One region of the Pseudomonas sp. YY-1 genome, then DNA from elsewhere that is predicted to be linked to it. Evidence: riboswitches for the same ligand, from Rfam matches in the RefSeq annotation. Region 1 holds a riboswitch; each other region holds the start of a gene.
What was found. A riboswitch is a leader RNA that binds a small molecule or an ion and turns the genes downstream of it on or off. The one in region 1 is predicted to bind cobalamin.
Positions count from the first base shown of each region.

Region 2: another riboswitch for cobalamin. It lies ahead of CXP40_RS09555 (energy-coupling factor ABC transporter permease); the one in region 1 lies ahead of CXP40_RS08800 (TonB-dependent receptor domain-containing protein).
Region 3: another riboswitch for cobalamin. It lies ahead of cobW (cobalamin biosynthesis protein CobW); the one in region 1 lies ahead of CXP40_RS08800 (TonB-dependent receptor domain-containing protein).
Region 4: another riboswitch for cobalamin. It lies ahead of CXP40_RS13190 (TonB-dependent siderophore receptor); the one in region 1 lies ahead of CXP40_RS08800 (TonB-dependent receptor domain-containing protein).

Region 1 covers NZ_PJLX01000005.1:46,136-53,241, reverse strand. The annotation lists gene CXP40_RS08810 (carboxyl transferase domain-containing protein) at 1-3,054, shown strand, start outside; gene dxs (1-deoxy-D-xylulose-5-phosphate synthase) at 3,159-5,054, shown strand; cobalamin riboswitch at 5,127-5,333, shown strand; gene CXP40_RS08800 (TonB-dependent receptor domain-containing protein) at 5,416-7,106, shown strand, end outside.
Region 2 covers NZ_PJLX01000005.1:203,237-210,342, forward strand. The annotation lists gene CXP40_RS09540 (TetR/AcrR family transcriptional regulator) at 1-180, shown strand, start outside; gene CXP40_RS09545 (acyl-CoA dehydrogenase family protein) at 177-1,826, shown strand; gene CXP40_RS09550 (PaaI family thioesterase) at 1,839-2,270, shown strand; cobalamin riboswitch at 2,322-2,525, shown strand; gene CXP40_RS09555 (energy-coupling factor ABC transporter permease) at 2,577-3,257, shown strand; gene CXP40_RS09560 (hypothetical protein) at 3,267-3,995, opposite strand; gene amn (AMP nucleosidase) at 4,063-5,595, shown strand; gene CXP40_RS09570 (threonine dehydratase) at 5,597-6,568, opposite strand; gene CXP40_RS09575 (PLP-dependent aminotransferase family protein) at 6,649-7,106, shown strand, end outside.
Region 3 covers NZ_PJLX01000008.1:30,466-37,571, reverse strand. The annotation lists gene cobN (cobaltochelatase subunit CobN) at 1-2,329, opposite strand, end outside; gene cobW (cobalamin biosynthesis protein CobW) at 2,459-3,508, opposite strand; cobalamin riboswitch at 3,603-3,800, opposite strand; gene CXP40_RS12925 (cobalamin biosynthesis protein) at 3,887-4,306, shown strand; gene cobM (precorrin-4 C(11)-methyltransferase) at 4,315-5,070, shown strand; gene CXP40_RS12915 (AraC family transcriptional regulator) at 5,461-6,366, shown strand; gene CXP40_RS12910 (SDR family NAD(P)-dependent oxidoreductase) at 6,367-7,106, opposite strand, start outside.
Region 4 covers NZ_PJLX01000008.1:91,452-98,557, reverse strand. The annotation lists gene CXP40_RS13205 (iron ABC transporter permease) at 1-172, opposite strand, end outside; gene CXP40_RS13200 (ABC transporter substrate-binding protein) at 169-1,197, opposite strand; gene CXP40_RS13195 (ABC transporter ATP-binding protein) at 1,197-1,964, opposite strand; gene CXP40_RS13190 (TonB-dependent siderophore receptor) at 1,964-4,078, opposite strand; cobalamin riboswitch at 4,412-4,606, opposite strand; gene CXP40_RS13185 (ferredoxin) at 4,725-5,417, opposite strand; gene CXP40_RS13180 (cobalt-precorrin-6A reductase) at 5,585-6,304, opposite strand; gene cbiE (precorrin-6y C5,15-methyltransferase (decarboxylating) subunit CbiE) at 6,301-7,106, opposite strand, start outside.

The sequences.
Region 1 (7,106 bases):
GGCTGCACGGCCATCCACCCCGGCTACGGGTTTCTCGCCGAGAACGCCGAATTCGCCCGCCGTTGCCAGGCCGCTGGGCTGACCTTCGTAGGGCCAACGCCCGAGACGCTGCAACTGTTTGGCGACAAGGCCGCCGCCCGTGATCTCGCCGCGCGCTGCAACGTACCGCTGGTGCCCGGTATCAACCAGGCGGTGACGCTGGAGCAGGCCGGCGCCTTTCTCGCCGAGCACGGCAGCGTGATGCTCAAGGCCCTGGCCGGTGGCGGCGGGCGCGGCATGCGTGCGGTGGATGACGCCGCGCAACTGGGCGAGGCCTTCGCCCGCTGCGCCTCCGAGGCTCAGGGCGCCTTCGGCAGCGGCGCGCTGTACGTGGAGAAGCGCGTGCGCCGCGCCCGGCATATCGAAGTGCAGGTGCTCGGTGACGGCAGCGGCGCGGTCAGCCACCTGTGGGAGCGCGACTGCAGCCTGCAACGCCGCCACCAGAAGCTGGTGGAGATCGCCCCCAGCCCCGAGCTGGATGCGGCCACCCGTGACGCCATCATCGCCAGCGCCCTGCGCCTGGCGGCCGAGGTGCAGTATCACGGCATCGGCACCTTCGAGTTTCTGCTCGACCTCGACCAGCCGGGGCACTTCTACTTCATGGAAGCCAACCCGCGCGTGCAGGTGGAGCACACCGTCACCGAGCAGGTCACCGGCGTCGAGCTGCTGCACACGCAATTGCACCTGGCCGCCGGCAAAAGCCTGGCCGAGCTGAACCTGCTCACACCGCCCGCGACCAAGGGCTATGCCGTGCAGGTGCGCCTGAATCTGGAGACCCTGCTCGCCGATGGCAGCGCGCGTCCGGCCAGCGGCGTGCTCGGTGCCTACCAGCCGCCCAGTGGCCCCGGCCTGCGTGTGGATGGCTGCGGCTATGCCGGCTACGTCGTCAGCCCGGCCTACGACTCGCTGATCGCCAAGCTGATCGCCAGCGCCGGTGACTACCCCGGCGCCCTGCGCCGCGCCTACCGCGGGCTGTGCGAGTTCCGTATCGACGGCGTGGCGAGCAACCTGCACCTGCTGCAGAACCTGTTGCAATGCGAGGCGGTGATCGCCAACCAGGTCGACACCACCTACGTCGAACGCCATCTCGATACCTTGCTGGCCGCTCGCGAGCAGGCCCATCCACATCGCTACTTCGCCACCGATGCTTCGCTGCACAGCGCCAAGGCCACTGTCGATGCACCGCCTGGCACCCTGGCCCTGAGCGCCCCCAGCGCTGGCATGCTGGTCAGCCTGGCGGTGGCAGAAGGCGACGCCGTGGCCGCCGGCCAGCGCATCGCCGTGCTGGAAGCGATGAAGATGGAGTTCGAGGTCAAGGCCGAGCACAGCGGCATCGTCCGCGCGCTGGCCGTGATCCCCGGCGACGCCATCGGTGAGGGCCAGGCGCTCGTATTCCTAGAACCGGCCGAGGTGGATGGCCTCGACGCCCACGGCGAACAGGCAGTCGACCTGGCGCATATCCGCGCCGACCTGGCCGAAGTGCTCGAGCGCCATGCACGTCTGACCGATGCGCGCCGCCCCGAGGCCGTGGCGAAAAGGCGCAAGACCGGCCAGCGCACGGTGCGGGAAAACCTCGCGGACTTGCTCGATGCCGACAGCTTTATCGAATACGGCGCCATGGCCCTGGCCGCCCAGCGCCGTCGACGCTCGCCCGAGGAGCTGCTGGAGCTAAGCCCGGCCGACGGTTTGGTCGCCGGCATCGGCACAGTCAACGCCGCGAGTTTCGGTGCCGAGGCCGCGCGCTGTATGGCCATCGCCTACGACTACACGGTATTCGCCGGCACTCAGGGCGTGATGAACCACAAGAAGACCGACCGCATGCTGGCCCTGGCCGAGCAGTGGCGCCTGCCCGTGGTGCTGTTCGCCGAAGGCGGCGGCGGCCGACCGGGAGATACCGACTTCGTCGGCGTGGCCGGGCTGGACTGCCACACCTTCGTCGCCATGGCCAAACTCTCCGGCCTGGTGCCGACGGTGGGCGTGGTCTCTGGCCGCTGCTTCGCCGGCAACGCCGCGCTGCTCGGCTGCTGCGACGTGATCATCGCAACGAAGAACGCGACTATCGGTATGGCCGGCCCGGCGATGATCGAAGGCGGCGGTCTGGGCAGCTTCACCCCCGAGCAGGTCGGCCCGACCAACGTGCAAGGCCCCAATGGGGTGATCGATGTGCTGGTGGAGGACGAAACCGCAGCGGTCGCCGTGGCCAAGCAGTACCTGGGCTATTTCCAGGGCTCAGTGAGCGACTGGCAGTGCAGCGATAGCCGCGAGTTGCGCCATGTGATCCCGGAAAACCGCCTGCGCGTGTACGACATGCGCAAGGTGATCGAGCTGCTGGCCGATCACGGCAGCGTGCTGGAACTGCGCCGCCAGTTCGCTCCCGGCCTGATCACCGCGCTGATCCGCATCGAGGGCAAGCCGTTCGGGCTGATCGCCAACAACCCCGCGCACCTGGGTGGCGCCATCGACGCCGTGGCCGGCGACAAGGCCGCGCGCTTCCTGCAGTTGTGTGAAGCCCATGACCTGCCCATCGTTTCGCTGTGCGACACCCCCGGTTTCATGGTCGGGCCGGAGGCGGAGAAACAGGCCACGGTGCGCCACGTCTCGCGCCTGTTCGTCACCGCCGCCAGCCTCACGGTGCCGATCTTCACCCTGGTGCTGCGCAAGGGCTACGGCCTCGGCGCCCAGGCAATGGCGGCTGGCAGCTTTCATTCGCCGCTGTTCACTGCCGCCTGGCCCAGTGGTGAGTTCGGCGCCATGGGCCTGGAAGGTGCGGTGCGCCTGGGCTTCGCCAAGGAACTGGCAGCCCAGCCGGACGAGGCCGCGCGCCAGGCGCTGTTCGACAAGCTGGTGGCCAAGGCCTACGACAACGGCAAGGCGCTGAACATGGCCAGCTATCTTGAGATCGACGCCGTGATCGACCCGGCCGACAGCCGCGCCTGGCTGCTGCGCGGGCTCAACGCGGCGCCGCGTCCGCCCCGGCGTGATGGCAAGAAGCGCCCCTTTGTCGACACCTGGTAGGGCCTCCGTGCGCGAGCGCTGGCTTGTCGCACGGGGCGTGAAGCTTGCAGCCACCTTTTTCGGGTAAACTGCCGCATCTTTTTACACCTATAACGATTCGCCTGATGCCGACCACTTTCCACGAGATCCCCCGCGAGCGCCCATTGACGCCGCTGCTCGACAGCGCCAACACGCCCGACGAACTGCGCCGCCTGGCCGAAGCGGACCTGGAAACCCTCGCTGACGAACTGCGCCAATACCTGCTCTACAGCGTTGGCCAGAGCGGCGGGCACTTCGGTGCCGGCCTCGGCGTGATCGAGCTGACCATCGCCCTGCATTACGTCCTCGACACCCCCGATGACCGTCTGGTGTGGGACGTCGGCCATCAGGCCTACCCGCACAAGATCCTCACCGGTCGTCGCGAGCGCATGGGCAGCCTGCGCCAGAAGGACGGCCTGGCCGCCTTCCCACGGCGCAGCGAGAGCGAGTACGACACCTTCGGCGTCGGCCACTCCAGCACCAGCATCAGCGCGGCACTGGGCATGGCCATCGCCGCCCGTCTGAAAGGCGAGAAGCGCAAGAGCGTGGCGGTGATCGGCGACGGCGCACTGACCGCCGGCATGGCCTTCGAGGCGCTCAACCACGCCACCGACGTCGGCGCCAACATGCTGGTGATCCTCAACGACAACGACATGTCGATCTCCAAGAATGTCGGCGGCCTGTCCAACTACCTGGCCAAGATCATCTCCAGCCGCACCTACGCCAGCATGCGCGAGGGCAGCAAGAAGATCCTCTCGCGCTTGCCTGGCGCCTGGGAAATAGCGCGCAAGGTCGAGGAGCACGCCAAAGGCATGCTGGTACCCGGCACCCTGTTCGAGGAGCTGGGCTGGAACTACGTCGGCCCCATCGACGGCCACGACCTGCCCACCCTGCTCGCCACCCTGCGCAATATGCGCGACCTCGACGGTCCGCAGTTCCTCCATGTGGTGACCAAGAAGGGCAAGGGCTTCGCCCCGGCCGAGGTCGACCCCATCGGCTACCACGCAATCACCAAGCTGGAACCGGTCACGCCAGTCGCGGCACCGAAGAAGCCTTCCGGCCCGAAGTACTCCAACGTCTTTGGCCAGTGGCTGTGCGACATGGCCGAGCAGGACGCGCGCCTGGTCGGCATCACCCCGGCGATGAAGGAAGGCTCGGATCTGGTGGCGTTCAGCGAGCGCTTCCCTGATCGTTACTTCGACGTGGCGATTGCCGAGCAGCACGCCGTGACCCTGGCCGCCGGCATGGCCTGCGAAGGTGCCAAACCGGTGGTGGCGATCTACTCCACCTTCCTCCAGCGCGCCTATGACCAACTGATTCACGACGTGGCGGTGCAGCACCTCGATGTGCTGTTCGCCATCGACCGTGCTGGTCTGGTCGGCGAAGACGGCCCGACCCACGCCGGCAGCTTCGACCTGTCCTACCTGCGCTGCATCCCCGGCATGCTGGTGATGACGCCGAGCGACGAAAACGAGATGCGCCGCATGCTCACCACCGGCCACCTGTTCGACGGCCCGGCGGCGGTACGCTACCCACGTGGCACCGGCCCCAACGCGCCGCTCGATGCCGGCCTGGAGCCGCTGGACATTGGCAAGGCGTTGGTACGCCGCCAGGGCAAGGGCGTAGCCCTGCTGGCCTTCGGCGTGCAACTGGCCGAAGCCCTGCGCGTCGGTGAAACGCTGGATGCCACGGTGGTCGACATGCGCTTCGTCAAACCGCTGGACGAAGCCCTGCTGCGCGAACTGGCAGGCAGCCACGAGCTGCTGGTGACCATCGAAGAAAACAGCATCATGGGCGGCGCCGGTAGCGCGGTCAGCGAATTCTTCGCCGCCGAGAACATCCAGATGTCGATGCTGCACCTGGGCCTGCCCGACTACTACGTCGAGCACGCCAAGCCCAGCCAGATGCTCGCCGAGTGCGGTCTCGACGAAGCCGGCATCGAACGCGCGGTACGTGAGCGTCTGAGTTTGCTTCAGGCCTGAGCATGAAGCCCGCTCATCGCTGAATGAGCGGCGCTTGCTTGTGATTCATGTGCGTGCGCACTAAGGTGCGCGCCATTAATGTTCCGCCAGGGTGCGCTGCGCAAGCAGTGTTAAACGGGAAGTCGGTGCGCTCGTCACGAGCAATGCCGACGCTGCCCCCGCAACGGTAATCGACTGCACGCGCTGAGCGTGCGCCACGTCCAACAGCCACTGGGCCCTGCCTGGGAAGGCGGACGCGGGTCGAGAGCCCGGAGACCGGCCAAGGCGGTGCGACTGGTGTTGCGGAGGGCAGCACGGTCAAGCGCCGTCCTGCGCTTGCGCCTGCCCTCCTCGACCGTCTGCCGACCGTTGAGGAAAGAGAATGAAACTGTCCCGTCTGGCTCTGGCCATCGCCGTCATGCCAGGTCTCTCGCTGGCCGCCGAGCCCTACGTGGCCGAGCCGCTGGTCGTCACCTCCGGGCGCCTGTCCGAACCGCAAGCGCAGGCCACCGCTGCCACCACGGTGTTCGAGCGGGACGACATCGAGCGCCTGCAGGTCAGCAGCGTTACCGAGCTACTGGAGCGTGTGCCCGGCCTCAGCGTCGTCCGCACTGGCGGTGCCGGCAGCCAGACGGGCGTGTTCCTGCGCGGCACCAGCACGGCACAAACCCTGGTCCTGGTCGACGGCCAACGTATCGCGGCCGCCTCCAGCGGCACCAGCAGCCTGGAGTTTCTCGCCCCCGAGCAGATCGAGCGTATCGAAGTGGTTCGTGGAGCGCGCTCGGCGCTGTATGGCTCCGACGCCATTGGCGGGGTGATTCAGATTTTCACTCGCCAAGGCGATGGCCAGGGCCTCAAGCCTTACGCGCGCCTGGCGGCTGGCAGCGACAGCACTTACCAGCGCAGCCTCGGCCTCTCCGGCGGCGACGAACGCACACGCTTTCACCTGGGAGCGGCCCTGGACGAGACAGCCGGCATCGACGCCACCCGAGACGGTTTCGGCGCCAATGGCGACGATGACGCCTACCGCAACCGCTCGCTCAGCCTGAGTCTGTCGCACCGTTTCAGTGACGATCTGCAGGTGGGCTTTAGTGCTCTCGATCAGCGCGGGCAGGTTGAATACGACGATGTTTTTACCGGCCTGCTACCGACAACTGACTTTCAGGTCAGTAGCCTTTCCGGGTTCATCGACGGCCGCCTCAACGAGCGTTGGAGCAGCCGCCTGGAAATGGGTCACAGCAAAGACCAGCGCGACACGGGTGATGACTCACCGGCAGCGCCCGACTATTCATTCTTTACCTACACCACCTATCGCGACTCCGCGAGCTGGGTGAACACCCTGACCCTCACCGACCACCAGCAAATTCTGGCTGGCGCCGACTGGTATGAGGATCGCCTGCATAGCAGCGCGGACTTCGCGGAGGATTCACGCTGGAACCGCGCGGCCTTCGTGCAACACCGCTACACCGGCGACACCTTCTCGACCGAGCTGGGACTGCGCCACGACGACAACCAGCAGTTCGGCAGCGAGAACACCTGGAACGCGGCACTGACCCTGCCCCTGAACAGGGCCAACGACCTGATCCTGTCGTACAGCGAAGGTTTCCGCGCACCGACCTTCAACGATCTCTACGATCAGTGGTACGGCAACCCCGACCTCGCCCCGGAACGCTCCAAGAGCTACGAGCTGCAATGGCGCAGCCGCTACAGCGACACAGGATCATTGCAGGCTTCCGTGTATCGAACTGATATCGAGGACGCCATCGTCCTGGACGAGAACTTCATTCCACAGAACGTCCAGACAGCCCGGATCAATGGCTTCGAAGCCGCCGTGCAGCAGGAGTTGTTCGGCTGGCAAGGCAATCTCGCGCTGGCCCTGATCGACCCGCGTGACCGCGCCAGCGGTCATACCCTGCAACGCCGCGCCAAACGCACGTTGAGCCTGGACCTTGACCGCCGCTTTGGTGATGTGTCGGTGGGCGCAGGCTGGCGTGCGATCAATGGCCGTTACGACGATGCCGACAACGAGATCGAAATGAGCGGCTACGGTCTGCTAAGCCTGCGCGCCGCCTG
Region 2 (7,106 bases), 160 kb from region 1:
ATCGGTCTGACGGCGGCCTGCCTGGTCGGCGCGATTGCCGAAGCGCTGGTCGGCCCTCTGTCGCCACCTGCTCGCGCCGCGCGCGAGGCCGGTCAACCCACCCTGGAACTGGCGCAGGTCAGCGCCAGCCTTGCCACCTTTTGCCTGCGCGCCGTCGGCGCCGAGGAGCCCACGCGATGAGACCCAGCCTGCATGCCGAAACCCACGAGGTGTTCAACCAGGTGCCGAGCCTGGATGGCGCCAACCTCTATCGCCTCGATCTGCCATTGCAGGAGTGGACTCGTCGTTATGACGGCGCCTGGGCAGACGAGCGCCTGAGCGCCTATGGTGCGCTGGCCGGCGGTGCCCTGATGCAGGCCGGCTTTCTCGCCAACGAGAACAAGCCAGTGTTCAAGAGTCATGACCGCTACGGTAATCGTATCGATCTGGTGGAGTTCCATCCGGCCTACCACGAGCTGATGCGTACGGCGGTCGAGCACGGCCTGCCGTCGCTGCCCTGGACCGACCCGCGCGCCGGCGCGCACGTCGCACGCGCCGGTCTGACCTATATGCACAGCCAGGCCGAGGCCGCCAGTGGCTGCCCGCTGACCATGACCTTTGCCGCGGTGCCCGCCATCCGCCTGCAAGCCAACGTGGCCGAGCAGTGGCTGCCGAAGATCCTCGCCACCGAGTACGACCCGCGCAACCTGCCGATGGAGCAGAAGACCGGCGTCACCATCGGCATGGCCATGACCGAGAAACAGGGCGGCACCGACGTGCGCGCCAACACCACCCGCGCCTATCCCATCGGCCTTGGCGGGCCGGGGCAAGGCTACGAGCTGGTTGGCCACAAATGGTTCTGCTCGGCGCCGATGTGCGACGCCTTCCTTACCCTGGCCTACACCGACAAGGGCCTGTCGTGCTTCCTGCTGCCGCGTCACCGCCCGGACGGCACGCGCAACGCGTTCTACATCCAGCGCCTGAAGAACAAACTGGGCAATTGGGCCAACGCTTCCAGTGAGGTGGAGTACCGCGGCGCCTTCGCCTGGATGCTCGGCGAGGAAGGCCGCGGTGTGCCGACCATCATCGAGATGGTGGCCATGACCCGCTTCGATTGCATGGTCGGCTCCAGCAGCCTGATGCGCCAGGCGCTGACCCAGGCCGCGCACCACTGCGCGCATCGTCAGGTGGGCGGCAAGCTGCTCGCCGACCAGCCGTTGATGCAGAACGTGCTGGCTGACCTGGCGCTGGAGAGCGAAGCCGCGCTGGCGCTGTGCATGCGCATGGGGCGCGCGCTCGACCACCAGCATGACGCGCAGGAAGACAAATTCGCTCGTCTGGTCACAGCCGTGGGCAAGTACTGGATCTGCAAGCGCGCGCCGGAAATGATCTACGAGGCCAGCGAGTGCATGGGCGGCGCCGGTTACGTCGAGGAAACCATCCTGCCGCGCCTGTACCGCGAAGCGCCGGTCAACTCGATCTGGGAAGGCTCCGGCAACGTGCAATGCCTGGACGTGCTGCGCGCATTGTCCAAGGAGCCCGGCGTGCTCGATGCGCTGTTCGCCGAGCTGGGCGATGGCCATGGCGATGCTCGCCTGAAGGCACATATCCAGCGTCTGAAAGCCGATTTTGCCGATACCGCCGATATCCAGTACCGCGCGCGCCAGCTCACCGAAGACATGGCTGTGGCGCTGCAGGCCAAGCTGCTGCTGGAGGCGGGCAACGCCACCGTCTCCGATGCCTTTATCGCCAGCCGCCTGGATGGCCGTGGCCGCGTCTATGGCACCCTGCCACGCGGTGTCGACGTCGAGGCGCTGCTGGCGCGTAGCACGCCGCACCTGGCCTGACCGGAGGCCCGCATGCAAGCACATCCGCGTTATCGCGAGTTGGTCGAGCGAGGCTTCGCCGATGCCAACTTCATCAACGACCTGGGCATTCGAGCTACCGACTGCGGCCCAGGTTGGGTCGAGGCGGAGCTGGATATCCAGCCGCGCCACCTGCAGCAGAACGGTTTCATCCACGCTGGTGTACAGACCACTCTGGCCGATCATGCGGCCGGTGCTGCCGCCGCGACGCTGGTGGCCGAGGGGCAGACGGTGCTGACCCTGGAGTTCAAGGTCAACCTGCTACGCCCGGCGCGCAGTGAACGCCTGTTCTGCCGCGCCGAGGTGCTCAAGGCCGGGCGCCAGGCGACTGTGGTCGAGGCCGAGGTGTTCGGCGAGGAAAACGGCGAGAAACGCCTGTACAGCAAGGCTTCGGTGACCATGGCCGTGGTGACGCTGCCGGCCTGAGCAAGGCCCGAATGTGATTGCCCGGCACGCTGTTTTTTAGCCGGGCAGGCGAGTAATCTTGCCGCTGATGGTTCTGCGTGCACGTACGTGACGCGGATGAAAAGGGAACAGGGTGCGGCGAATCTCGCCAATGCCCTGGCTGCCCCCGCAACTGTAAGCGGCGAACGATGCCCTCATGCCACTGACTCCGGTCGGGAAGGCGGGCGGAGTGCCAAGCCGTGAGCCAGGAGACCTGCCATCGACAACGGGCGTTTCGCCCACCCTCTATCCGAATCGTCGCGCGGTGGGCGCGGCAAAGGAACTCGCATGCATATCGAACCCGGTGTCGTCGAAGGCGCCAAGATCCTGCTCAGCTACGCAACGGCCGTCACCGCTTTCGGCCTGACCGCCAAACTCGCCCTGGACAGCGTCCGCAGCAACGGTGGTGCCGCCGCCCTGGCGCTGCGCAGCCTGCTGACCACCGCGCTGGTGTTCTGCTTCTTCGAGGTGTTTCCGCATCATGCGGTGGGCGTTTCCGAGGTGCACCTGATCCTTGGTTCTACCTTGTTGTTGCTGTTCGGCGCTGGTGCCGCAGCCATCGGTCTGGCGGCTGGTTTGCTGCTGCAGGGGCTGCTGTTCGCTCAGTTCGACCTGCCGCAGTACGGCATGAACGTCACCACGCTGCTGATCCCGCTGTGGGGCATCAGCCTGCTGGCCAAGCGCATCGTTGCGCCCGGCACCGCGTACGTCGATCTTTCCTACAAGCAGGCGCTGGCGCTGTCGACTGCCTATCAGGGCGGCATCGTCGCCTGGGTTGCGTTCTGGGCCTTCTACGGTCACGGCTTCTCCAGCGAGAACCTGGCGGCCGTGGGCAGTTTCGGTCTGGCCTATATGAGCGTGATCCTGGTCGAACCGCTGATCGACCTGGGTGTGCTGGCCGGGGCCAAGGCGCTGTCGCGCTTCAGCCAGGGGCCGCTGTTCAACGTGCGCCTGCATCAGACTGCCTGACCCCGTCACTCAGCGGCGGCGCTGCCAGATCATCTTGCCGGTATTGCTCTCGGTGACCAGGTACTGGTCGCTGAAGCGGTAGTAGGCGGCAGGTTGATAATCGGTGGCGCCACTCAGGCGCACCATCAGCATGCCGTCCTGGCTGCGCCAGTGACCGCTGTACTGCATCTCGCCGGGGCTGTCGTAGCTCCAGTCGCTGCCGCCGCCGACCGAGCGACTCCACTGCGTGACGCTACCGTCGGCATTCAGTTGAAGGGTCATCAGGGTGTTGAACGAGGCGAAGTTGGCGCCGCCGCTGTTGATGATCTTCTCGTGCACCCAGGTGCCGACCAGCGCCGAATCCTGAGCGCCTGCGACGGAAGGCGTCGCCGCCGTTGTTGCGGCTTCGCGCTGGAACAATGCCTGGCGTTCCAGCGCCTCGCCGTTGCGGGGATTGCGCGCCGCAATGCTGGTGTTGAGCATGGCGTTGGCATAGGTGGCGTTCATGTTGGCCAGCAGCAGGCCGGTCTGTGGGTCGCTGATCTCGGCACGTAGCAGTTTGCCGTCGTAACGGCCTTTGACGATCAGGCGTAGATGCTGGTTCTCCACGTACTCGCCTTCCACCATGGTGTCGTTCTGGCGCAGGATCAGCTCGCTCGACTGGCCGTCGAGCGTGGCCCGGTAGTGGCCATCGAGTTCACCAGCTTGAGTGCTTGAGCACGAGGCCACGACCAACAGCACAACGATTGCACGACGCATGAAGATGACCTCTGGGCAATTGCTCCAAGCCTAGTCGTTGGCAGCGCGATGTGAGGTCTGTCGCGCTATGTTTTCGTCACCGTATGCAGGCAAGATAGGCGCGTACGTTCAGTCAGGAAGATGCACAGTGAAAGCCTGCTCAGATGATTTCATCATTGCCCATACCCCCGAAGAAGCAGTCGACCGCCTCGCCGCGTTGCACCAGGAGGCCACTGGCGCCCTGAGCCACGCTCTCAAGCGCTACCTCAAGGAGCGCATCCGCCCCGATGCCAGCGAGCACTGTCTGTTTCGCTACCCCGAATTGCGCCTGACCTACCTGTGCCAGGGCGAGGTGCCGACCACCGTGCGCGCCTATGCCAAGGTACAGGTGCCGGGCACCTACGCCATCACGGTGACCCAGCCGGCGGCCTTTCGCAAATACTTGCTGGAGCAGCTGCGCCCATTGATGAACGACTTCACCCTGCGTGTGGAAGTCGGCCGCAGCCAGCAGAACATTCCTTACCCATACGTGGTCGAGGGCGGCGATGAGCTGGCCGGCAGTGGCGTGACCGCCGCCGAGCTGGCGCGCGTATTTCCCAGCACCGACCTGTCCGCCGCCACCGACGGCACCGCCGATGGCCTCTACGACTGGGAGAACATCGATCCGCTGCCCCTGGCGCTGTTCGATGCGGCGCGCACCGACTTCTCGCTCAAGCGCATCCAGCACTACACCGGCAGCGACTGGCGCCACGTGCAGCCGTGGATCCTGCTGACCAACTACCACCGTTACGTCGACCAGTTCATCCGCCATGGCCTGGACATGCTGGTGGGCGACTCGCGCTTCACCCGTATGGTGCTGCCGGGCAACGTGGTGATCGAGCGTGGTATGGCCGAAGGCGAGATGCAGGCGATCATCGAGAACGTGGTCTGGCACCGCTACCAGATGCCGGCCTACCACCTGCAGGCCGAGGACGGCCACGGCATCACCCTGGTCAACATCGGCGTCGGCCCATCCAACGCCAAGAACATTACCGACCACCTGGCCGTGCTGCGCCCGCATTGCTGGCTGATGATCGGTCACTGCGGCGGTCTGCGTCAGTCGCAGACCATCGGTGACTACGTGCTGGCCCATGCCTATATGCGCCGCGACGGCATTCTCGACCGCGTGCTGCCGCCGCATATTCCGCTGCCGGCGCTGGCTGAAGTGCAGCAGGCGCTGCAGGAAGCCGCCAAGCTGGTCACTGGCGAAGAGGGCGACGAACTGAAGAAACGCCTGCGCACCGGCACCGTACTGACCTACGACGACCGCAATTGGGAGCTGCGCTGGGCCCAGGAACGGCCGTTGATCAACCTGTCACGCGCGGTGGCGGTGGACATGGAAAGCGGCACCATCGCCGCCCAGGGCTATCGCCTGCGGGTGCCCTACGGCACGCTGTTGTGCGTGTCGGACAAGCCGCTGCACAGCGAGATCAAGCTGCCCGGTGCGGCGGGCGCCTTCTACGAGCGCGCGGTAACCCAGCACCTGCATATCGGCATCGCCGCGCTGGAGCTGATGCGTAGCCAGCTCAATTCGCTGCACTCGCGCAAGTTGCGCAGTTTCGACGAGCCGCCGTTCCGCTAAGTCAGGCCGCGACGGGCGCCTCGTCACGCAGCAGTTCGGCCAGTGCTGCGCGGTCGATGTTGGCGCCGCTGAGCACCACGGCCACGCGCTGGCCGGCATTGAGCTCACGCTCCTGCATCAGCGCAGCCAACGCCGCTGCGCCGGCGCCCTCTGCGAGATTGTGAGTGTCCTCGTGGTAGGCGCGGATGGCGGCGCGAATTTCCTCGTCGTCGACCCGCACGATGCGTGCGGCGCCGGCGCGAATCATGTCCAGCGCCAATTGTTGCGGCTGGCGGCAGGCCATGCCGTCGGCCAGGGTGTCTGCGCGTTCGGTCTGTACCAGGCGGCCTTGCTCGAAGCTGCGTGCATAGGCGTCGGCACCGCTGGCGACGACGCCGACGATCTCGGTATCGAGGCCGAGCAGGTCGCGGGTGCGGATCATCCCGCAGATGCCCGAGCCCATGCCGATGGGCACGTACACCCGGCGCAGGTTCGGTACCGTCTCCAGCAGCTCCAGGGCATAGGTGGCCACGCCGCGCACCAGATCCTCATGCAGAGACGGCACCCAGTGCAGGCCGTCGCATTCGGCGATGCGCGCGGCTTCGGCACGGGCTTCGTCGAAGTCGCGGCCATGTTCGATCACCTCGGCGCCGAGAGCGCGCATCGCCGCGTTTTTCTCGCGGGCGTTGCCATGCGGCACCAGGATGCGAATGGCCAGGCCGGCTGCGCGCGCCGCCAGTGCCAGGCTCTGGCCGTGGTTGCCACGGGTGGCGGTGACCAATCCGCGTACCTGCGGTTCGCGACGCAGCAGGGCGTCGATATAGACCAGCCCGCCGCGCACCTTGAAGGCGGCAGTCGGGGCGTGATTCTCGTGTTTGACCCAGACCTCGCAGCCCAGGCGCTGGGCGAGCAGCGGCCAGGCCAGTTGCGGCGTGGCCGCCATATGGCGGTGAACCAGTTCAGCGCTCTGGCGCAGTTGGGCGAGGTCGAACATGACAGGCACTCCGAGTGGTGTTGACCCGGATGCTAGTGCGGCGCATTGTATGGGTAAATCTTTATATTGCATGGCAAGCAATGTGGCTTCCTGATTTTCAAGACAGCTCCCTACCGACGTACCTGGCACTGGTCGAGGCCATCGCTGCGGCCATTGGTCGTGGCGAACTCAAGCCCGGCGAGCGCTTGCCGCCGCAGCGACGTCTGGCCTGGACGCTGGGCATCAACCCGAGCACGGTGATGCTTGCCTACCGTGAGGCAGCGCGTCGGCACTTGGTTTCCGGCGAGGTCGGACGCGGCACTTATGTGCTCGCCGGCAGCCGCGAGGCGAGCCTGTTCCGCCTCAAGCAGCCGGCCGCGCAGGGCGAACTGATCGACCTGTCGACCAACGTACCGGTGCATGACCCGGACAACCTCGATCTTTCCGCCAGCCTCGCTGCGCTGGCTGCTCGTGGCGAACTGGACGCGTTGCAGGCCTACCCGTCGGCAGCGCTGGTCGAGCGCGCGCACCTGGCCGGCGCCACCTGGCTGCGTCGACG
Region 3 (7,106 bases), on a different contig from region 1:
GCTCCAGGCGCTCGCGGGTATCGCCGACGGTGCGCCACAGGCTGTTATCCACAACCTGCAACGCCTGTGGACGCAGGCCCTCCCAAGGCTGACCCATATCGCAATCGAGCGGATCGAGGCCCAGTTCCAGGCCATGGGCCAGCGCGCGCAGCAGGCTTGCATTGGCGCCCTGGCCGTCGCCACGGGGGATGCGCAGCAGCGCCAGCAGGGTGTCGCGGCGCAGTTGCCCTACGGGCGATTCGCCGAACACATGCAGGCCATCGCGGATTTGCGATTCCTTGAGGTCGCACAGGTAGGCGTCGAGCTGCGGTAGCCAGCTGTCGCCGTCGTCGTTGAGTTGCAGGCCCAGCTCGCGGTCGAGGCTGGCCTCGCGCACCTTGGCCAGAATCTCGCCACGCAGCTCCACGGCGCGGCGCTGGTCGAGCTGGCTGGCCTCGAAATATTCGTCGGCCAGGCGCTCCAGATCGCGCAGCGGGCCGTAGCTCTCGGCGCGGGTCAGCGGCGGCATCAGGTGGTCGATGATCACTGCCTGGGTGCGCCGCTTGGCCTGCGCGCCCTCACCCGGGTCGTTGACGATAAAGGGGTAGACGTTGGGCAGCGGCCCTATCAGCGCCTGTGGCCAGCAGCCCTCGGACAGGCCGACGCTCTTGCCCGGCAGCCACTCCAGGTTCCCGTGCTTGCCGACATGGATCAGGGCATCGGCGGCAAAGGCCGTGCGCAGCCAGGCGTAGAAGGCGATATAGCCGTGCGGCGGCACCAGATCGGGGTCGTGGTAGACCGCCGCTGGGTCGAGTTGATAACCACGCGCCGGCTGGATGCCAACGAAGGTCAGGCCGAAGCGCAGGCCGGCGACCATCATCCGCCCGCTGCGGAACATCGGGTCATCCTGCGGCTCGCCCCAGCGTTCGCGCACTGCCTGCTGGTTGGCAGCGGGTAGGCTGTGGAAAAACGCCAGGTAGTCGTCCAGCGCCAAGCTTTGCGCGCAAGGCCGTGTATCGAGGCCGTCGAGATCGTTGGTGACGCCACCGAGCAGGCTGTGGACAAGTGCGGTACCGCTCTCCGGCAGGTTATCCACCGGATAGCCCTGCTGTTGCAGCGCCTGCAGGATATTCAGCGCGGCGGCCGGCGTATCCAGGCCCACGCCATTACCAATACGGCCATCACGGGTCGGGTAGTTGGCCAGGATCAGGCCGATTCGCTTCTGATCGTTGCTTTTGATCGCCAACTGGCACCAGTTACGCGCTATTTCGGAGACGTAGGCCATACCTGGCTCGTGCGCCTGGTAGCACACCACATCGCTCTGGCTACGCTCGCTGCGCCAGGCCAGGCCCTTGAAGCTGATGGCGGTGCCGATCAGTCGGCCATCCAGTTCGGGCAGTACCACGTGCATGGCCAGGTCGCGCGAGCCCAGGCCCTGGGCGCTGGCCTGCCACTGCGCCTGGTTGTCCAGCGAGCAGATGGCCTGCAGCACCGGGATATCGCGACGGAACACCCGCGCCTGCGGCGCCTCGGGGTTGGACAGGGCAAAGCCGGTGGTATTGATGATCAGCGCGGTGCTCGTCTCGCCCAGCCAGGCCTGCACCTGATCCAGGCAGGCCGCCTCCTTGAGGCTGGCCACGGCAATCGGCAGCGGGTTGAGGCCCTGCCGAACAAGGTGCGCGCAGAAGGTATCGACGAAGGCGGTGTTCGCCGATTGCACATGGTTGCGGTAGAACAGCAGCGCCACCACAGGCGCATCCGGTTGCCACTGCGCCTGCCAGTCAGCCAGCGCCGCCGGGCTGCGCTGCGGATGATAGAGGCCGACACGCGGCAGCGGTTGCGGCTCCTGCCAGCTGTCATCACGGCCCAGCCAGCGGCTGCCGATGCAGCGAAATAGCTGGCGAGCATTATCCAAGCCGCCCTGGCGCAGGTACTGCCAGAGGCGCTGGCTGTCTTCTTCACTGACGTTGCCGAGCGCATTCAGCTCCGGGTCGGGCTTGTCGTCACCGGGCACCATGATCACCGTAGCGCCGCGCGCGCCCAGTTCCACCAGGCGCTCGACGCCATAGCGCCAGTAACTCACCCCGCCATGCACGGAGATCAGGATGACCTTGGCATGCTGCAGCACCTGCTCGACGTAGAAATCGACCGAGGCGTTGTTGCTCAGTTGCGCCGGGCTGGCCAGGCGCAGGCTGGGGTAGTCGTCCGGCAGTTGCCGGGCGGCTTCAGCCAGCAACGACAGATGCGAATCCCCCGTGCACAGCAGCACCAGCTCGGCAGGCGTCTGGCCAAGGTCGGCGATGCTGTCGGCCGGCAGTTGGGCGCCGGGCTGGGTGCGCAGTAAGTGCATATTCGGCTCTGTGGGAGGGGGCTTTAGCCGCGATTGGTCTTAGCGCCGTAGGGTGGACTCAGTTATCCGGCGGACTGTTCGCTTCGCTCCTGAGTCCGCCCTACGATCAAGTACGCCCTACGCTCTGTATCAAGCCAGCGCCGCTTTCAGCTCGGCCTCGATAGCCGCGCGGTCGAGCTGCTGGCCGATCACCACCAGGCGGCTCAGGCGCGGCTCGTCGGCCTGCCAGGCGCGGTCGAAGTGGCGGTCGAAGCGCTGGCCAACGCCCTGCACCAGCAGGCGCATGGGTTTGCCAGGGATCGCCGCAAAGCCTTTAACCCGCAGAATGCCGTACTTGGCCACTGCGTCCTTCAGCGCGGCCAGCAGGCGCGCCTCCTCTGTTTCCGGTAGTTCCACGTGGAACGAGTCGAATTCTTCGTGATCGTGATCCTCGTCTTCATCGTCATGATGAGTACGGCGACTGTCGATATGCAGCTCGGTCTCGCTGTTCAGGCCCAGCAGCACATCCAACGGCAGTTCGCCGCCGTGCGCCTCGATCACCTTGACCGCCGGCGGTAGTTCTTCGGCCACCTCGGCACGTACGGCGGCCAGCGCCTCGACGTCGAGCAGGTCGGCCTTGTTGAGGATCACCAGGTCGGCGCTGGCCAGCTGGTCGGCGAACAGTTCGTGCAGCGGCGATTCGTGGTCGAGGTTGGGGTCGAGCTTGCGCTGTTCGTCCACTTGGTCGGGGAAGGCAGCGAAGGTGCCGGCGAGCACCGCCGGGCTGTCGACCACGGTGATCACCGCATCGACGGTGCAGGCGTTGCGGATTTCTGGCCAGTTGAAGGCCTGTACCAGCGGTTTGGGCAACGCCAGGCCGCTGGTCTCGATGAGGATATGGTCTAGGTCACCACGGCGCGCCACCAGCTCGCGCATCACCGGGAAGAACTCTTCCTGCACGGTGCAGCACAGGCAACCGTTGGCCAACTCGAAGACGCGGCCGTTGGCTTCCTCTTCGCTGCAACCAATGGAGCACTGCTTGAGGATCTCGCCATCGATGCCCAGCTCACCGAACTCGTTGACGATCACCGCGATACGGCGGCCGCCGGCATTGGCCAGCAGGTGACGCAGCAAAGTGGTTTTGCCGGCACCGAGAAAACCGGTGACGATGGTGACAGGCAGTTTGGCGAGGGTTTTCATGGAGGGCCCCGTGGCGTCGTTAAGTTCGGCGGACGGGTACGCGCAGGCGGGCACGCAAGGGCGTGCTGGCCGCGTCGGATCACCCCGTCCGAGCATGTGGCTGGTCTATCGAGGCAGGTCTCCTGGCTCACGGCTTGCGCTACGCGCATCCCTTCACCTTCCCGCTATAGAGCAGTGGTGCATTGAAGGGTTTAAGACCGTTTACAGTTGCGGGGGCAGCCAGGGCATCGACCCTGTTCCCTCTTAGCTCCCCGGCGGCTTGCCGGGAAGAACCTCGAAAGCGAGAAGGCTACGCAGGCCGCGGCGGCCGGTCAATCGCGGTTGACCGCTGGCAGGTGCCATGATGAGCTACGTCACCCTCCGACACGAATGCCGCTCATGACCGCCAGCCACCTCGATCCCCTTGCTGCCCCCTGGGTGGTTGCCGGCCTGGGCTGTCGACGTGGTTGTGCACAGGACGAACTACTCGACCTGCTGACTCACAGCCTGGCGCGATATGGGCTGACTGTGGATAACCTCGCGGGATTGGCCAGTATTGACCACAAGCACGGCGAAGCCGGTCTGCTAGGTCTGGCTGAAGGACTGGGTCTGGAGCTGGTTTTTTTCTCGCCCGAGCAACTAAGCACCTATCAAGCCATGACAGCCGGCAATGCATTCACCGAAGCCGTAACAGGCAGCCCCTCCGTAGCCGAGCCTTGCGCCCTCGCGCTGGCGGCGCGCATGGGAACTTCAGCCAGCCTGCTCGGCGAGAAAAACCGCAGCGCCAGCGCCACCTGTGCGCTGGCCACATTCGATTGAGAACCCGCATGACCGTCTACTTCATCGGCGCCGGCCCCGGCGATCCTGAACTGATCACCGTCAAGGGCCAACGCCTGATCCGTTCCTGCCCGGTCATTCTGTATGCCGGTTCGCTGGTGCCCGAGGCGGTGCTGCAGGGTCACAGTGCCGAGCAGGTGGTGAATACCGCCGAACTGAATCTTGGTGAAATCATCAACCTGCTGCATCAGGCCCATAAGCGCGGCCAGGATGTAGCCCGCGTGCATTCCGGCGACCCTTCACTGTATGGCGCCATTGGCGAACAGATTCGCGAGCTGCGCGCCTTGGGCATTCCCTTCGAGATCATTCCCGGCGTCACCGCCACAGCCGCCTGCGCGGCGCTGCTGGAAAGTGAACTGACCCTGCCCGGCATCGCCCAGACGCTGATCCTCACCCGCTACGGCACCACCTCGCCGATGCCCGAGGGTGAGCAGTTGCATGACCTGGCCAGACACCGCGCGACCATGGCCATCCATCTCGGCGTACGCCAGCTACCGGCGATCGTGGCCGAATTGCTGCCGCACTACGGCGCCGACTGCCCCATCGCGGTTATCCACAGAGCGAGCTGGCCGGACCAGGACTGGGTATTGGGTACCCTGGCCGACATCGAAGCCAAGGTCGCGACCAAGGATTTCCGCCGTACGGCGTTGATCCTCGTTGGTCACGTGCTCGATCCAGGCGCCTTCGCCGAGTCGGCGCTGTACGACGCCGCCCATCGGCATCTCTACCGCCCCGGTCGCGACTGACTTGGCGATAAACCGCACAAATGCACGAAAGCCGCGCAATCATTGATGGTCGGCGACTTATCAACAAGAAATTATGAAAGTTATCCAAGACTATTGTGGATAGCCATTTCTCGAGGGTTCAGTTTTTGTACAACTGGCTGAAAGGCCCGCAGTTACGGGGTTTCAGCCAGGTATCACGAGGATATCCACAGGATGATCCACGGCATTTGTTAACAACCCATTGTCGACTATCGGTAACCCACTCTGGACCCTGACCATTTGAGCGGGAGACCCTCACACCCAGCACAGATATATCCATTTACATTGATTGCCACCGAGCCACTGCTACGCCTGGGCACTGAGCCGGTAAAGTTCGAGGACGCAACCACATCGGCCATCGGGGAGAGAACAATGTCCGTAGAGCGTGATCTGCAGTCTCGCTTGGGGCCTTTGGTGGAGCGGCAGGCTCTGCGCCATGGCCTCTACACGCCAATCGAAGGACTGATGGTGGCGCGCTTCGTCAGCCCCAGCGAGCCTTTGGCGACGGTTCAGCACCCCGTCTACAGCGTCGTGATACAGGGCACCAAGCAAGCGTTGATCGGCGATCAGGTGGTGCGTTACAACGCGGGTAACTCACTGGTTGCGGGGGTCGATCTGCCGGTCTCATCGCACATCGTCGAAGCCAGTAGTGAACGTCCCTACCTATCCGTGAGCCTGGCACTCGACTACAGCATCATCTACGACCTGCTCGGCGATCAGCCTGCACCGCCGGCCGCGCACAACGTTACGCCGTTCGAGGTCAGACCATTCGATCTCAGTCTGAGCGACCCACTGGTGCGTATGCTCGAACTGCTCGATCACCCGCAGGACATTCCCGTCCTGGCGCCGCTGATCACCCGGGAAATCACCTGGCGGCTACTGCAGGGCCCGTTCTCCAATCTGCTGCGCCAGCTATCGCGACCGGAAGGCAACATCGCCCGTATCGCCCGCGCGACGAAGTGGATACGCGATAACTACGCCGAACCGCTGCGGGTCGCCGAACTGGCTGAGCAGGTCAACATGAGCGTTGCGAGCTTCCACCGCCACTTCAAGAACATCACCACCGTTTCGCCGCTGCAGTTCCAGAAGCAGGCACGACTGCACCTGGCACGACGCCGCTTGCTGGAAGCAGAGGGCATCGGCCAGGTTGCCTATGAGGTGGGCTACGAGAGCCTGTCGCAGTTCAATCGTGATTACCGCAAGCTCTATGGCCTGCCGCCGCGAGAGGACGTTGCCAACCTGCGCCAGGAACTTCAGCTCGCGCCAGCAACGCCCTGATCAGGCATTGAAACCGGCATCGACCGTGACCACCGACCCGGTCATGAACTGGCCGCCCGGGCTGGCCAGGAAGGCAACGGCAGCGCCGATATCCGCCGGCGCACCATAGCGGCCAAGTGAGGTCAGGCGGCGATTGGGTTCTGCCCAGTCACCATCGGCCGGGTTCTGGTCAGTGTCGATCGGTCCCGGCTGTACCAGGTTGACGGTAATGTCGCGTGGCCCGAGTTCACGAGCCAGGCCTCGAGTGAAGGCCAGCAGCGCGGACTTCGACATCGAGTACACCGTCAGATTGGGATAGGGCACCCGTTCGGCCAGGCAGGATCCGATGGTGATGATTCGCCCACCCTGGCCAAGATGTGCAATGGCCGCCTGCGAGGCCAACGCAGCAGAGCGAGCGTTGACGTGCAGTACGTCGTCGATATCGACCAGGCTCATTTCGGCCAGCGGCCCGGAGCGAGAAATACCGACGTTGTTGACCAGAATATCCAGGCCGCCGAGGCCTTCGACCGCCTCCTCGACGGATCGCTTCACCTCTGCCGCGTTACCGCTGTCAGCCTTGATCGCCAGGCCACGCCGCCCCTTATTCTGTATATCTCGAATCACGGCAGCTGCCTGGTCCGGCGAGTTGAGGTAGGTAATCGCGACATCGGCGCCTCTGCTGGCGAGCGTCTGCGCAATGCCGGCGCCGATACCTCGCGAGGCGCCCGTGACCAGTGCACGTTTACCCAGGAGATCTTGCG
Region 4 (7,106 bases), on a different contig from region 1:
TGTCCTGGCCGAGGCTCACCGCTGCCTCGGGCAGGATGCCGAACAGGTGCTGGTCGAGGATCGCCAGCACCCGCTCGAGCGGTACCTGCGCCGCGCCGAAACCCAGCGAGATGGCGCAGGACAGCACCAGCAGCACGCTCAAACCGAGCAGCAACAGACGAAATCGACTCACGGGGTGAAGACCTCGGGATGCAGCGCCGTCGCCAGGGTCTCGATGGCCGTCGCGTTCTCCAGGCTCGGCGTGACGGCCAGGTAGGACAGCACCACGAAGCGTCGTTCGCGGATCGCCGTCACGCCTTGCAAGGCAGGATGCTGCAGGAGGAAATCACGCTTCTGCGCCGCCGTGCGCTCGCCGTAGTCGACGATCAGGATCAGCTCCGGGTCCTGCTCGACCACCGACTCCCAGCCAACCTTCATCCAGTTGGCCGCCACCCCGTCCATCACGTTGCGCCCACCGGCCGCCTCGATCAGCGGTTGCGGCATGCCCAAGCGTCCGGCGCTGAAAGGCACGTCTTCACCGCTGTCGTAGACGAACACCCGCGGCCGTGTAGGCTGCTGGCCCAGGCGCGCGTCGACTGCCGCCACACGCGCCTGCATGGCGTGCACCAGGTCATCGGCACGTGCCTCGACGGCGAAGATGCGGCCGAGGTTGCGCAGGTCGTTGTAAACGTCGTCGAGGCTGGCGACGCGGCCAGGCGTGACGTGCGCGCAGGATTCGCTGAGTTCATACACCGGAATGCCGAAGCGCTCCAGGCTGGCCGGGGTGACCTCGCCGCCGATGCGCATGCCGTAGTTCCAGCCGGCGAAAAAGAAGTCAGCGCCAGCATCGAGCAGGTTCTCCAGCGACGGATAGCGCGCCGCCAGCTCGGGCAGATCATCCAGATCGGCCTGCAGCTCCGGCGTCGGCGTCTTCCAGCCGCTGACGCCGCTATAGCCGACCATGCGTTCTTTCAGGCCCAGGGCCAGGAGCATGGCGGTCAGGGTGATGTCGTGGCTGACCGCCCGCTGTGGCGGCTGCTCGATGGTTACCTGACGGTCGCAGCTGGTGACGGTGACGGCCCAAGTAGGGCTGGCCAACGCCAGCAAAACCGCGCCAACGAGTGTAGGAGCGAGCTCTGCTCGCGAAGCTTTTGTCGATCCCCAGGGTTCGCGAGCAGAGCTCGCTCCTACAGATGCAACCGTGCGTAAACGCTTCATCAAACAATCCAGGTAATGCGCGGGTAACCCGCCTGTGGATGGGTATCGACCAACGCCTGCACGCCGAACACCTGCTGCAGCAACTCGGCGCTCAGCACCTCGGCGGGTGTACCGGCGGCCACCAGACGGCCTTGGTCGAGCACGCACAGACGGTCGCAGAAGGCCGCTGCCAGGTTGAGGTCGTGGAAGCTGGCCAGGGTCGCCAGGCCCAGCGCTTTGATCTGCCGCAGCAGCTCCAGCTGGTAACGCGGGTCAAGGTGGTTGGTCGGCTCGTCGAGGATCAACAGTTGCGGCTGCTGCACCAGAGCGCGAGCCAGCAACGCGCGTTGCTTCTCGCCACCGGACAGTCGCGCGAACGGCTGTTGCGCCAGGCCGCCGAGGCCAACGCGTGCCAGCGCCTCGTCGACCAGACGGCGATCCTCGGCATCGTCGCCATCGAACAGGCCCTTGTGCGGCGTGCGGCCCATGGCCGCCACCTCCTCCACACGCAGGCCGAAGTCCTGGGGAAACTCCTGCAGCACCACCGCCACCCGCTGCGCACTCCAGCGCGGCGAGAGCTGCCACAGCGCCTCGCCGTCCAGTTCGACGCTACCCGCACTGGGCCGCTGGAAGCGGTAGGCGCAGCGCAGCAGGCTGGTCTTGCCGCTGCCATTGGGGCCGATCAGCCCCACCAGCTCGCCGTCGCCGACGGCCAGGTCGATGCCATCGAGCAGCGTGCGCTGCCCATCCGGTGACCAGCTCAATTGGCGCAGACGAAAACGGTCCATCAGAAGCTGTAGTCCGCGGTGACGAAGAACGAGCGCGGCTCACCGAGCAGCCACTGCTGGCCATCGTGCATCTGGTTACGGGCGTAGGTGCGATCGAACAGGTTGTTCAACTCAAGCCCCAGGCGTACGTCCGGCTGCACCTGCCAGCCGAGAGTGGCGTCGACCACGGTATAGCCCGGCACCTTCACGGTGTTGGCCGTATTGGCGTAACGGGCATCGACATAGCGAGCGCCGATGCCGGCATCCACTCCCCGGCCCAGATCCTTGCTCAGCCACAGGTTGGCAGTGCGCCGCGGCACATCGGTCGGTCGATTACCGCTACGATCACCGCCGCCTTCGACGAAGTCATCGTATTCGGCGCGCACCAACGCGGCGTTGGCCGATACCTGCCAGCCACCGTCGAGCGCCAGCTCCAGGGTCGCCTCCAGACCATCGGACGACTGCTGACCGACCTGCACGGTCGGCGAGGTCGGGGTTTCGCGGCTGAGCAGCTTCTTCTTGACGATGTGGTAGGCCGCCAGCGTCCATTCGCCACGCCCATCCCAGAAGGCCTGCTTGAGACCGAACTCGGTCTGCCTGGACTCGGTGAGGTCCATCTGCTGCTGGCCCGGATTGAGCGTGATGAGGTTGTTCACCCCGTCCTCGCTGGTGGAGTACTGGCCGTACAACGACAGGTGCGGGGTAACAGCGAAGACCAGACCGGCACGCCAGTTGCCGCCGCTCAGGCTGCGATCGGAGCGGGTGCCGGCACGCAGGTCGTCACGGTCGATATGGTTCTGGTCACGACGAATGCCGCTGACCAGTGACCAGCGCTCGCTGAGCTGCAGCTGGTTCTCGGCGAACAGGGCGAAGGTCCGGGTCTCGCTACGCGAATGCGGGCGATAGGCATCGAGGCTCTGGTAGTAGTCCGGCGCCGGGTTCCACGGGTCGATGAGCTCACCACCGCCGACATCGGTGTAGGGCGAGTTGTTGGCCAGGTTGAAACGGATGCGGTTGAACTCGCCACCGACCAGGGTGCGGCTGGCCAAGCCAAACAGCGAATGGTTAAAAGTGAAGGTCTGGCGGTCGCCGATCTGTTCCTGGTTGTGCTTGATCTCCAGATGTTCGCGGCGGTTGAGCTGACCCTGAGCGGCGTCCCAGGTGAAGTTCTCGGCGTTACGCCAGTAGCGGCGCGCTTTGAGGTAGTAAAGCTGGTTGCTGGCGCTGACCTGATCGGAAAGCGTCCAGTCGCTGGTCAGTCGCGTCCACTGCTCGTGGTAGGCGATCTCGGCGTTACGCACGTTGTAGTTTTTCTCGCGCAGGCTGTCGCGCAACTTGCCATCGACCAACGGGGTACCGAAATAGCTGCCAGGCTGCAACTTGCCCTGGTCGTGAGCCAGGGTGAAGGCCAGGTCATCGTTGACCTGCCAGCGCAACGCAGCGCTCAGGCCCAGGTTCTGCGAGTCGTCGCGGTCCACCCAGCCATGGCTGGCCTCACGGTTGAAGTTGAGGCGGTAACTCAGGGTGTCGCTCAGCGAACCGCCGCTATCCAGCGCCTGCTGATTGCGGTCGAACGAGCCGTAGCCGAAGCGCACGTGGTTTTTGATCTCGCCCTCGAAGGGCTTCTTCGCCAACACGTTGACCACCGCGCCCGTGGTGCCTTCGCCGTACAGCACCGAGGCCGGGCCACGCAGCACGTCGATACGCTCGACCATCCACGGATCGTGCGGGAACGATACGGTGCCCATGCCGGTGTACATGCGGATGCCATCGAACAACGTCATCACCGAGGCATGGCCGGTGAAACCGCGCGCCGACAGCGCGGTGCCACCGTTGCCGGGCGCACCGATATCGCTGATACCCGCTGTACGCGTCACCGCATCCTGCACCGTCAGGTTGTTGCGTTCGCGTACCTCTGCGCCGCTCAGGCTGGTGGTGCTGGCCGGGGTTTGCAGGGCCGACAGGTCGAGGCGCGAGCCAGCCGTGGTCGGCGTGTGCAGGCTGGTCTCGCCCTCCTGCGCGGCTTGCGCCTGGACGGTGACAGCGGGGAGATCGACAGCGGAGTCATCGGCCAGGGCGGTACCGCCAGCCAAGACCAGCAATGGCAGAGAGCAGAAGCGCAAGAGGTGTTGCACGTGAACAATTCCGGGGCGTTGAAGAGGCTCGTCGAGTCGCTTCGAGGCGTTGGAATCGGGGCTTGCAACGGCCAGTGACGACCGCGAATGACCCTGGCCTGAAGCGATAATCTTAGTGTTATAACATAACATTATCTTGTTTTGCAGGTAGCTGAAAACGAGCCCAGGCCCTTCTTTCAGGCATGACGAAAAGAGGTTCTTGTAGCGGAAATGGCGCGCCATATTGCTTCCATCGCAAAGAGAAAAGGCACGGCAATCCGATGGAAAATGCGCAACAGCAGACAGGGGCACGGGGCTCCCTACTGGAGTCAACGCCCGCCCACCGCGGGTTGCCAGACACAAACGACTCCAGGCCGGTCTCCGGGCTTGCGAGGGTCATGAACGCATCGCCTTCCCATGCGCGTGGCGCACAGTGGCGTATCGATGCGGTCGCTCGCTTACCGTTGCGGGGGCAGCGTCGGACTTGAACCGACTTCCCGTTTCACCTCACGCGCGGCGGCGTGAGACACCTGAAGCGGGGCGGATATGACCACCCGCCTCCACTGAAGTCAAGGCGCGGGACATTTTGTGGGAGGCGCTTTAGTGGCGATTGCTCTTCTGCAGGAGCGACTGACCGGCATTGCGCTTCAGCCGCGAAAGGGTGGCGTTAAGCCTGCTCGTCGATACGCAGCTCCGGCAACGCCCTACCCGCCACCAGGCGCTCATCGACCAGGCGGATCACCGCCGCCTCATCCTTGATGCCATACCACTCGCCCTGTGGATAAAGGCTCGCGGTCGGGCCCAGGTCACAGGGAAACTGGCACTGGCTGCGGGTGATATGCACACCGCCCTCGCACTCCAGCTTGCCGGCGGCCTTGAGCCGCTGGCGCAAGGTTTTCCACAGGCCCAGCGCGCCCTTGCGCGTGCAGCGCGGGCCGTTGCACAGCAGCAGGCGCTGCGCATGCGGGGGAATCTGCGACCAGGCGTGGTGCTCCGGCACGGGCGGTACGTCGCTACAGGGGAGATGCGCTTCGTGATGCGCCAACAGCGCACCCAGTCCATCGAGCCAAATGTCCTCCAGCGCCGTGCAAACCACGAACACCTCGGCTCCGTCGCCCCGCTCGGCGATACGTTCACGCAGCCAGTCGCGGTGCGCAGCATCGGCGCGCGGCTCCAGCTCGACCACCAGCAGCGGGCGTGGCGCCTCATCGATGGCCAGCCAGAAACCATCCTGCTCCGTGTCATGCAGGTGCGCTTCACCAAGCAGCGTTTCGATGCGCTGCCGCAGATGCTCGGCCGAGGCTCCACGACCCAGGCCGGGGCCGATGAACAGAACGCGGGCGTAGGGGGTTTGGCTCATGACGGTCTCCAAAACGGGCCGGCAGTCTAGCAGCGTGCGTAGGGTGGACGTCGCTTTTCACGTCCACCAAAGCGGTGGATCGATAAAGCGCGATGCAACCGCCGCGACGATCGCAAGCGTAGGGCGGGTGCAACCCGCCAGACCGGCGTTGGCGGGTTTCACCCGCCCTACAGGGACAGCGCCTCGTAGAGAGCGTCCAACTCCGCGAACTCCCGCGTTACCGCCGGCAACTGCGGCCGACGTAATAGCAACACCGGCAATCCAAGCTCACGGGCGACTTGCAACTTCGGTTCGGTGGACGCGCTGCCGCTGTTCTTGCTCACCAGCACGTCGCAACACAGGCGGGCGAACAGGGCGCGTTCCTCGTCCAGCGAGAACGGCCCGCGCGCACCGATAATCTCGGCGCGCGGCGGCGCCGGCTCGGCCTGCAGGCAGCGCACCGTCCAGTGCTGGTGTTCAGGGATTTCATGCAGATGCGCCAGCGGCTCACGCCCGGAGGTGAAGAACGGCCGTTCGAATGGCGCCAATGCGCGGATCAGCTCATCCCAACCGTCCACTTCGCGCCAGTCGTCATCCGCGCCGGCCTGCCAGCCAGGGCGACGCAATGCCCAGCACGGCACGTCTGCGATTTCTGCGGCGCGGGCCGCGTTGTGGCTGATCTGCACCGCATAGGGGTGGGTCAGGTCCAGCAGCAGTTCAATGCCTTCGTCGGCGATAAAGGCTGCCAGGCCCTCGGCACCGCCGAAGCCGCCGACGCGCACGCGGCAGGCCAGGTCGTCCGGCACCCGACCAAGACCGGCCAGGCTGTACACCGTCTCCGGACCCAGCCGACGCGCCAGACGCAGCGCTTCGGTAGTGCCGCCAAGCAGCAGGAGTCGCGCGCTCACGGCTTGCGCACAGTCAGCAGGGTGATCGGCAGCGCCGCACGCCAAGTGTCGAAGCCGCCCAACGGCTGCGCCTGGGCCACGGTCAGACGCAGCAGCTCACCGCCGTGCTGCTCACGGAAGGCGACCAGCGCCGCCTCACTCTGAATGGTCACGGCATTGGCCAGCAGACGCCCGCCCGGCTTGAGCGCGGCCCAGCAATCATCGAGCACGCCTGGCACGGTGACGCCGCCGCCGATGAAGATCGCATCCGGTGCCGGCAGTCCATCCAGTGCTTCGGGCGCATGTCCAGCGACCAGTTGCAGACCGGGCACGCCGAGGGCATCACGGTTGTGGCGGATATGATCCTGACGCCCTTCGTTGGCCTCGATGGCAATGGCCAGGCAGGTCGGATGGGCGCGCATCCATTCGATGCCGATGGAGCCGCAACCGGCGCCGACATCCCACAGCAACTCGCCAGGCAGCGGCGCCAGCCGAGCCAGGGTGACGGCGCGCACGTCGCGCTTGGTCAGTTGCCCGTCGTGGCGGTAGGCCTCGTCCGGCAGGCCGCAGGTCGGTGGCAGCAGTTGCGCGCCGGTGTCGGCCAGGCACTCTACGGCCAGCAGATTGAGATCGGCACCGCGTGGCAGGTTCCAGCTCGCGGCCAGGCCCTCGATGCGGCGCTCGTCAGGCCCGCCAAGGTGCTCCAGCAGGGTCAGGCGGCTGGCGCCGAAACCACGTGCGCACAAGGCTTCGGCGACCTGCGCAGGGGTGTCACCATCAGCGCTCAATACGAGCAGGCGCGTACCGGGATAGAAACGGGCAT